2 regions of the Hymenobacter sediminicola genome follow, and region 2 is predicted to be linked to the other one. Evidence: riboswitches for the same ligand, from Rfam matches in the RefSeq annotation. Region 2 holds a riboswitch; the other holds the start of a gene.
The links. A riboswitch is a leader RNA that binds a small molecule or an ion and turns the genes downstream of it on or off. The one in region 2 is predicted to bind cobalamin.
Positions count from the first base shown of each region.

Region 1 (4,416 bases), 1.4 Mb from region 2:
CATCGACTGTACCACGTCGCCCAAGTCGCGCTGGTTCACGGTGCGGAAGGTGCTGTTGTCGATGACCGAGCGGGACGTTTTACTGAACAGGCTGACCTCGCCGTTGGGCGTGCCATACTGGCCTTCGTTCAGTACAAATACGTTGCTACCGTCTTTGCTGAGGTTATAGATAGGGGAGGTTTCGTCGTCGGAGTCGCAGCTGGCGAGGGCAAGGGCGCCAAAGCCGGCGAGGAACAGGCGGCTGAACAACGGAAAAGTGCGATACACTGGCAGCATAGAAAAGAAAGTTGGAATGAGAAAACTGGGTTAGCGCCACATCAGGCGTAGGCTCAGGCTGCCCCAGCGTGGAGGCATGGCCCGCGCTTCATACACTTGATAGTTGCGGTTCGTAAGGTTGAAGCCTTGAGCTGCTATCAGCAGGCCCAAAGAGGAACTGAGCTTTAGGGTGTAACCCATGGTGGCGTTCAGCAGCAGATAAGCCGGCAGTTGCTGGCCATTGCCCGAGTAAATGGAGCGTGAACCGGTGTAGCGCAACGTGGAAGAAAGCTGCCAGTTGCGCCAGTTCTGGTCGGTAGTGAGAGCCGCGCTGTGCAGCGGCACATAGGCCAGTTGCTTGCCAGGAGCCAGCTGGTCGGCCGCGTCGCCCTTGGTTTTCTCCGACTGCGTCAGGGCATAGCTCGCCCGGGTACTGAGGCGGTAGCGCCCCAACTGCCACTTGACCTGCGAACTGGCTTCTATGCCCTGCGCGCGTACCTGGCGTAGGTTACGAGGGGTGGTGTAGCCGGTGCGCGGGTCCGAGGTCCATTCTACCCAGTTGTCTACTAGCTGGCGGTAAGTCGTCAGCTCCGAGGTCAGGGCTAGCTGCGGGGTTGTTGCGTAGCTGTGCTGGAGGCCCAGTTCGTAACCGTAGCCACTTTCCGGAAGAAGGTTTGGGTCGCCGCCCTGGGGCCAGAACCGCTCATTTAGGGTAGGGGCACGGTAGCTGCGCGAGGTGCTGGCTTTGAGAGTAAGCTGCTGCCGGGTGGTCTGCCACACCTGCCATTCGGTGCCTAGTGTAGGCGTAAGTGGGACTGTGCGGCCCGGTAATACGGCTTGGCGCAGGTTGGCCGAGATACGTAAACCAGGGCGCGGGTCGTAGCGAAATAAGGCATAGCCAGCAAAGCGGTTTTCGGTTACTTCGCGGCGGTACAATTGCGGCTCCACAGCAAAATGCTGCGCTTCTACCCCGGCCCGCAGGCTGGCTCGGGTGCCAAAATTCACGGTGTGGTCGGCCTGAGCCTGGGTGGTGTGCACCGTAGAGTTGCTGCTCGTAGCGTCGTTACGGAAGTTGAGCACGTCTTCAAACCACGCTACTTTCACACCTGTCTCATGGCGGCTAGCCACGTGCCGGTAGCCGGCGAGTAGCCGCCGACTCTGGTCCCATTGCTGGGCGTGTGTATTGGCCGAGCCGATAGATGGCTGAATCTGGCGGTCGGCATCCGTGAGCCACGCCGAGGCCTGCACTTCGCCACGTTGGCCTACCCGCAGCACAATATCCTGCGCGAGGCTCCATTGGCGCAAAGCTGCGTTTTCCTGGCGGCGGCGCACTAGGCCGGTTATTTCGCGGGTAGAGTAGGGGAAATCATTGTCAGCAGTGCGGTACGAGGCCGCGGTGCGCACGGCAATGCGCTGGTTGCTGAAGCTGCCTTCCACACTACCCGCTTGCAAGCCGTAGCTGCCAGCATCGGCCTGGACCGTGCCTCGCAACCCTGCGCCCCATACGACCCCCGATGACAACAGCACCGTGCCACCCACTGCGCCCGTGCCATACGTAGCACCGGCCGGGCCGTGCTGCACTTCGGCGCGAGTATTTGCGCTCAGGGGTAATAGTGAAAAGTCCGTTTGCCCAAGTGTAGGCAGCATCACATTGAAGCCGTTCCAGAGCACCGCTGTATGTTGCGCCGCCGTGCCCCGAATAGAAATAGAAGCCAGCTGTCCTGGCCCGTATTCTTTCAGATACAGCGGCGTTCGGGAAGCCAATGCTTCTGCCAGCGTGCTGCCGGTCGGCAATACGGCGCCGGAATCCAGTACCGCTGTGACGCGGCTGCCCACTGCAAACCGGCTGGGGCGCACGCCCTGTACCCGCACTGCTGGCAGGCGCTGGACAGAATCGGTAAGAGGGGAGGAAGTTGGCTGCGCGAAGGCTACACCGGCAAACAGCAGAAGGCCTGCCAGCAGCAGCGCGCTTCGGTAAGGCTGGCACAACCAAGCCAGGCAGTGATGCCAGATACAGGACGCAAACACTCGAACCAAAATTTCCGAACCAGGAAAATTCAGTTCAAAACTTCAGGCAAGGAATTCCAAAGCCGGAACGCCACCCCAAAGCCGAGGCCGAAAACAGAAAATCAGGCTGCTACTAGAGCGGCCACTGCATTCATTCTCCGCCCTTCCACCGAAGGCGCTGAACATAGGAATTGCAAAGGCAGGTCTCCTGGCTTGCTTCGGGTACGCCGCCTTCCCATTTCTCGGGCCCGCACCAAGTGCAAGCTTTCTTCGAAACAGTGGCAGCTGAGGCGTACCAACTCATGAAGCGTACAGTTGCGGGGACAGCTCCGGAATTGAACCGGATTCCCTTTTCAGCCTCGCCCCGCAATTGGGGTCCGGCCACCTCTACAGCCGCGAAGGTAAGGCAATAAATTGGGAGAAATCAAAAAGCTGATGCGCGTAATGGCCAGTACTGACTTCCTACCGTACTGCCGTTGTTGTATTCTGCCTTCTTTATTCCCGTTTTTGCTTTGACCAAAATCCTGCCTCTCGAGTTTTACCAGCGCCCCGACCCTGTACAGATAGCACAGGACCTAGTAGGCAAGCACCTGTACACAAGAATTGATGGCGTGCTGACTGGTGGCCGTATTGTGGAGACGGAAGCATATGCTCACGTTAACGATTTGGCCTGCCACTCGCACTTGGGGCGCTATACTGCCCGCACCAAGGTGATGTATGAGCCCGGCGGCATAGCCTACGTGTACCTCATTTATGGCCGCTATGCCCTGTTCAATATCATCACCAACGAAGCTGGCAAAGCCGATGCCGTCCTAATTCGGGGGCTGGAACCACTAGAGGGAATCCCGGAAATGCTGTTGCGGCGCGGGTTGCCGGGCGTGCAGCGTAACCTCACGGCCGGTCCCGGCCTGCTGACCCAAGCGCTGGGCATTAGCACCAAGCACTACGGCACCGACCTTACCGGCGGCACTATCTGGCTGGAAGACGATCAGGAAGTAGTGCCCTCTGATCAAATTGTGGCCAGTCCGCGGGTTGGCATCGACTATGCCGGTAGTGATGCGGCGCTGCCTTGGCGGTTTCGGCTGGCAGGTAGTAAGTGGGTGAGCCCGGCGAAATAGAGGTTGTAGATCAGGAAGTCGGCTACTCAGATAAGGTACAGCGCCTCCTGCCGGCTCGCTGCTTTACAGCTTCTCGCACACCAGCACCATCAGCTTGCCCTCCAGATTGGTGGTGGCAAAAAGATAGATTTCACCTCCCTCACGAATGCCTGTGCGGTGCCGAAACTCCGCTACAGTATCCGGGAAGTTGCGGGTCGTCACGTGGGCACGGCCATCAGTACCTAAGTGCGCTTTGAGTGCCACACCATCATACTTTTCCACGGCTCGAATGCGGAATATGCGCCCCGGGAAGTCTGTGCGCAGTACGTCGGACGTGTAGAGGTGGCTGTGCTGGTGCAGCTTCAGCAGCTCAAACGCCGTTCCGACACTGCGAAAACCGCCCGCCTTCAGCACCGCCACATTGGGCTCGTAGAGGTACTGCTGCGGCTCGGCGTAGCGCGGTATAGCGCGGGCTTCACGGGCCCGGTTCATTCGGAATTCCTGCTGCGTACCGTCGCGGCGCAGGTTCACAGTGTAGCGCTCCGGGTCTACGGCTGGCTCAGGGCCCAGCTCATACAGTACTTCCTTGCACTCATTGTCCACGGCTACCACCCAAAGCCGCCGCACCTGCCGCAACTCCAAGATGGCCTGCTCTATATCGAGCATGGGGGAGGTTTTGAGCAATACCCGACGGCCCTTGTGCAGCAGCAGCGGCATCAGGCGCAGTACATCCGGCTCACAGTCCTGTAGCCGAAAAATCTTGCGTGCTGCCGTGTCGCGTCGGGCTGGGTCGAGGTAAATCCAGTCGAAGGTATCGGGCGTACTGCGCAAGAAGTTCACCGCGTCTACGGCATGGTACTGCACATTCCGGACACCCAAGTGGGTCAGGTTAAAGCGAACCACTTCCGCTAAAGCGGCATTGCGCTCCACGTAATGCACTTCTGCCACCTGCTCGGCGAAACACGACACATCTACCCCAAAGCCACCGGTAAGATCTACCAGCCGCTGCCCGCTCACCAACGACGCTTTGAAGGCAGCCGTGCGGGCCGAGGAAGCT
Region 1 covers NZ_CP060202.1:779,445-783,860, forward strand. The annotation lists gene H4317_RS03280 (YncE family protein) at 1-276, opposite strand, end outside; gene H4317_RS03285 (TonB-dependent receptor plug domain-containing protein) at 307-2,244, opposite strand; cobalamin riboswitch at 2,444-2,666, opposite strand; gene H4317_RS03290 (DNA-3-methyladenine glycosylase) at 2,775-3,380, shown strand; gene H4317_RS03295 (THUMP-like domain-containing protein) at 3,444-4,416, opposite strand, start outside.
Region 1: another riboswitch for cobalamin. It lies ahead of H4317_RS03285 (TonB-dependent receptor plug domain-containing protein); the one in region 2 lies ahead of H4317_RS09295 (acyl-CoA thioesterase).

Region 2 (4,416 bases):
GGGCTCTGGCTGTGCAGCATCCGGCGGAGCTTGCCAATTCCCCAGCCCGCTACCAGCAGCCCGAGGGCGCCCACCGTTCCCAGGCCCGCCAGCACGCCACTGAAAAACGGGGAAGTGCCAGCCTCATGTAGCTGCCAGGCACCTAGTCCCAACCCAGCCACCAGCACTACCAGCAGCAGCAGTATATGCCACAGCTTAGGGGCCCAGGCAGCGTGGGGTAGTGGCGGCGGTGGTTGGTAGATATTCTTATCAGCGCCCCCGACATCGGCCACCAGAAACAGCGTGGTTGGCTGCAGCAGTGCCGCCTGCCGGGCCGAGTGGCTGAGCTGCACCTGCTCTAAGTGGCGGCGGTTGCGCTCATTGGCTACCAGCAGGCTGTCGATTCCCTGGTTGTCATAAATTCCGCCATCAAGTAGCGCCACCCGGTCGGAAGTGCGCCGGCCGCCCTTGGTCAGCAGCTGAGCGGGTGGGTTGCCGGGAAAGAAGTCATCCGGCAGCACCAGCGGCTCAAACCCGCCGGGAAAACATGAGGAAGCAGCCACTACATCTCCGAGGCGCAGCTTGCGGGCGTGTTCGGCGGGAAGGCTCACGTTGCCGTTGTCGATGGCATAGGTTTCGCGGGTTTTGCCTTTAGGGGCTGGTAGATAGGCGCTATGCTGGAAGCGGAATGCCAGGCCCGAATACATTTCCGTGGCACCGAAGATGAGGCTTTGCAAATGGAAAGGAGCCTGCGCCGACGCGTCGGGCTCCCAGAACATGCCCAGTCGCGCTTCACCATATAGCTGCTGGCTGTAGGTCTCCGCAAAAGCCTGAATGAGCTTGTACTGGGGGCCACCAGCCCGCATGCCGGCTTCCCACCGGGCCAGTGCCTGAGGCAGTATAGCGTCCTGGTTCAGTATCTTGTAGAAGTCGTGGTAGATGTCGGGGAAGGTATGGCCGGACTTGCGGCGCATGGCATAATAGGCCCCTGTGATAGTGCCGCCGGAAGCGGTGGAGAGCATGTGCACCTGCTCCAGCAGCCCCAGCTGGTATAGGGCTTTCAGAGTGCCCAGGCTGTAGGCCGAAGCCCGAAAGCCGCCGCCGGACAGGCTCAGTGCAATACGGTCAAAAACAGAATCATTGGAACTGCCGGCCAGCGGCTGTGGCGAAATCATAGCGGGAGGTAAACAATAGCGGAACTGCCAAGCAATATTGGGGGAAGATATCTATTGTAAAAAAGTACGCCCCTTTCCTTACGGCTGAGCTTTGACGGGGCATAGTCGGCTTCTGGAGAACAGAAGTCGTGGTGCTGCCCTAGCATCAGCCTGCTACTGGTTCTACCTACGTATCCATTTCCCTCAAGTAGCCGACTACAAAAACAAGCCCGCTACAACCATTAGAGGCTGCAGCGGGCTTGTATAGGAGAACTAGGTTGGTTAATCCAAGGGGCGGGCCTGCCCGTCGTGGTTGGTCTTGCGGGGCCAGAACTTCTCCATCGACTGATTGAAGGAGGTAAGCACCTGGGCGCGTACTTCGCCAGAGCTGTGGCGCAGCAACTCGGCCAGCATGTGCCGGTACATTTCAGTGGTAGCCTCCAGTCCTTTGGCACTCACGAGGCCGTGGTGCAGCAGGTCGCAGTTTGCAGCAATGGAATTTGAGACTGACTCCGTCAGTTCTTCCCGGGCCTGGTCGGCCTCTTTAAATGATTGTTCCAAACGCGCGCTGATAAGGTTATTCTGCTGCTGATCCATATACTACAGAGAAGAAGACAGGTGACAGGTGGCCCCTGAACTGAAAACCAGTACTGTAAAGTTCAGCTCGGGTATACGAAAACCAGAGCGGAACGATACAGCCTGCCTAAACCACTGTTGTATTGGCTTTAGCCATTGAGGATGCCAAAAAATTATACAGGCATGATGCGCACGGGCCGTTTGTCTTGGTCGATGGCGACGAAGGTGAACAGGCCCGATACGGCTTTAATGCGCTCCTCGGAATACATCTGCTCCACAAACAGCTCCACGCGCACCTGCAGGCTGGTATTGCCCACGCGGACGACGTTGCCGATCAGCTCGACGAGCGTGCCGCCGGGAATGGGATGCGTGAAATCTACCTTGTCGGAGGACACCGTGACCATCTTGAGGCGGCTGAAGCGGGTAGCCGTGATGAAAGCCACCTCGTCCATCATGTGCAGGGTGGTGCCCCCGAACAGCGTGTCGTAGTGGTTGGTGGTATTGGGGAAAACGGCTTTGAAGATGCGCGTTTCGGCAGCGGCAATTTTGGCTTCGAGAGAAGGCATAGAATAGAGGGAAAAGAGGAAAAGAAACTCCCTTGCCCGAAATCCGGAACCTGCCTCCCCTGAAAAATGCCCACCGGCTACCGCACACGCGCCGGCCCCGACCTGCTCGTGCAAACCCGGCCCCAAGGGCGCGTCAGTACCCGACAAGACCCTTTTTCGCGAAGGCAGCCTCATCAATGCAGCGGAAAGCAGGTCTCCTGACTTGTCCCATTTTCACCGTCCTTCTCAGCGGGCTAGGGCCTGCCAATGGAATTGTATTTGGTGAAAACTGCGCGGGACTTACAGTAGCGCGTCTGTCCGGGATTCGCACCCGGTTCCCTTTTCATGCCGGTAGTACCCAGCAACCTTCCGCCGTCTGACTGGAAATCAAACAAAGAATACGGCCGCGAAGGTAACCCACTAAACCAAATGCGCCGGGCTCATGGCCGGTTCTGAAGCGGCCAGGTGTTACTTTGCCGCCATGCAGACGACTACTTCCGCGCCCGCCGGCCGCAGCATGGCATCCCGTATCCGTTCCATTTTCAGCGGCTCCGTCGGCAACCTGGTCGAGTGGTACGACTGGTACGTGTACTCGGCTTTCGCGCTGTATTTCGCGCCGTCGTTCTTTCCTGAAGGCAATCAGACCGCACAGTTGCTCAATTCGGCGGCCATTTTTGCGGTGGGGTTTCTGATGCGGCCGCTCGGTGGCTGGCTTATGGGCCTCTATGCCGACCGAGCCGGCCGTAAAGCAGCACTGCTGGCCTCGGTGCTGCTCATGTGCGGCGGCTCCCTGCTGATTGCCGTTACGCCCACCTACCGCCAGATTGGGGTGGCGGCGCCAGTGCTGCTGGTGCTGGCACGGCTGCTACAGGGCTTGAGCGTGGGCGGCGAATACGGCACCTCAGCCACCTACCTGAGCGAAATGGCCGACCAGCGCAACCGAGGCTTTTTCTCCAGCTTTCAGTACGTAACCCTGATTGCCGGTCAGCTGCTGGCGCTACTTGTGCAGATTGGGCTGCAGCAGCTCCTGACCCCAGCTGAATTGCAGGCGTGGGGCTGGCGCGTACCTTTCGCAATCGGGGCGGGCGCAGCCCTGGTGGCCCTGTACCTGCGCCGGACCATGGAAGAAACCGATGCCTTCACGCGCCAGACTGCTGCTGAAGCCACTATGCCGCAGTCGGCTCAGCCCAGCAAGCTCACCGTGCTGCTGCGCTACCCGCGGGAGGTACTCACGGTGGTAGGCCTCACGCTGGGCGGTACCGTGGTGTTCTACACCTTCACGACCTACACGCAGAAGTTTCTGGTGAACACTGCTGGCTTCAGCAAAGACCAGGCAACGCTCGTCTCGTTTGGGGCGTTGGGCGTGGCCATGCTGCTACAGCCGCTGCTGGGGGCACTGTCGGATAGGGTAGGGCGGCGGCCGGTGCTGCTGTTTTTCGGCATCGGGGCCACGATGGGCACCGTGCCCCTGATGACGTGGCTGGGGCAGGCCGGTAGCCCGGGCGTGGCATTTGGACTGCTGGTAGTAGCTCTGGTGATTGTGAGCGGATACACGTCCATCAATGCCGTGGTGAAAGCCGAGCTGTTTCCGACGGAAATACGAGCGTTAGGCGTAGGGTTGCCGTATGCGCTTACGGTAGCTATTTTCGGCGGCTCGGCCGAGTATGTGGCCCTGCTGGCCAAGAGCAAAGGCGTGGAAAGCTGGTTTTATTGGTACGTGACGGCCTGCGCGGCCATTTCGCTGGTAGTGTATCTGCGCATGGCCGACACGCGCGACACGTCCCGGATGAACAACGAGGAGCAGTAGGGTCAGCGCACAATAGCTGGAAGGGCGGTGTAGAGTTACTGTCCGGTTAGAGGTTGCGTATAAGGATCTGGCGCTAGTGTAGCGGAATCTGTATATTGGATGATTGCCAGATGGTTCTGCCGCGTGGCCGGGTGAGGTGGTAGAAAGCGGTGGAATGATTCCAGGCAGTCTGACTAGTGCGCGTACTCTTCTTTCTCCAACCTTTCTCTCCCCACTCATGAAAAAGCCCACGTATTACCGCCTGTTTTCTGCCTGTTGGCTGCTGATTCTGGTATTGCTGTCCGGCTCGGCTTTCGCCCAAGACCAGATGGCCGGCAAAAAGCCCGAGGATAAGTCGAAGCGGCCCAGCCCGCCG
Region 2 covers NZ_CP060202.1:2,199,096-2,203,511, forward strand. The annotation lists gene H4317_RS09285 (patatin-like phospholipase family protein) at 1-1,154, opposite strand, end outside; gene H4317_RS09290 (hypothetical protein) at 1,416-1,694, opposite strand; gene H4317_RS09295 (acyl-CoA thioesterase) at 1,883-2,275, opposite strand; cobalamin riboswitch at 2,446-2,639, opposite strand; gene H4317_RS09300 (MFS transporter) at 2,736-4,061, shown strand; gene H4317_RS09305 (DUF2911 domain-containing protein) at 4,279-4,416, shown strand, end outside.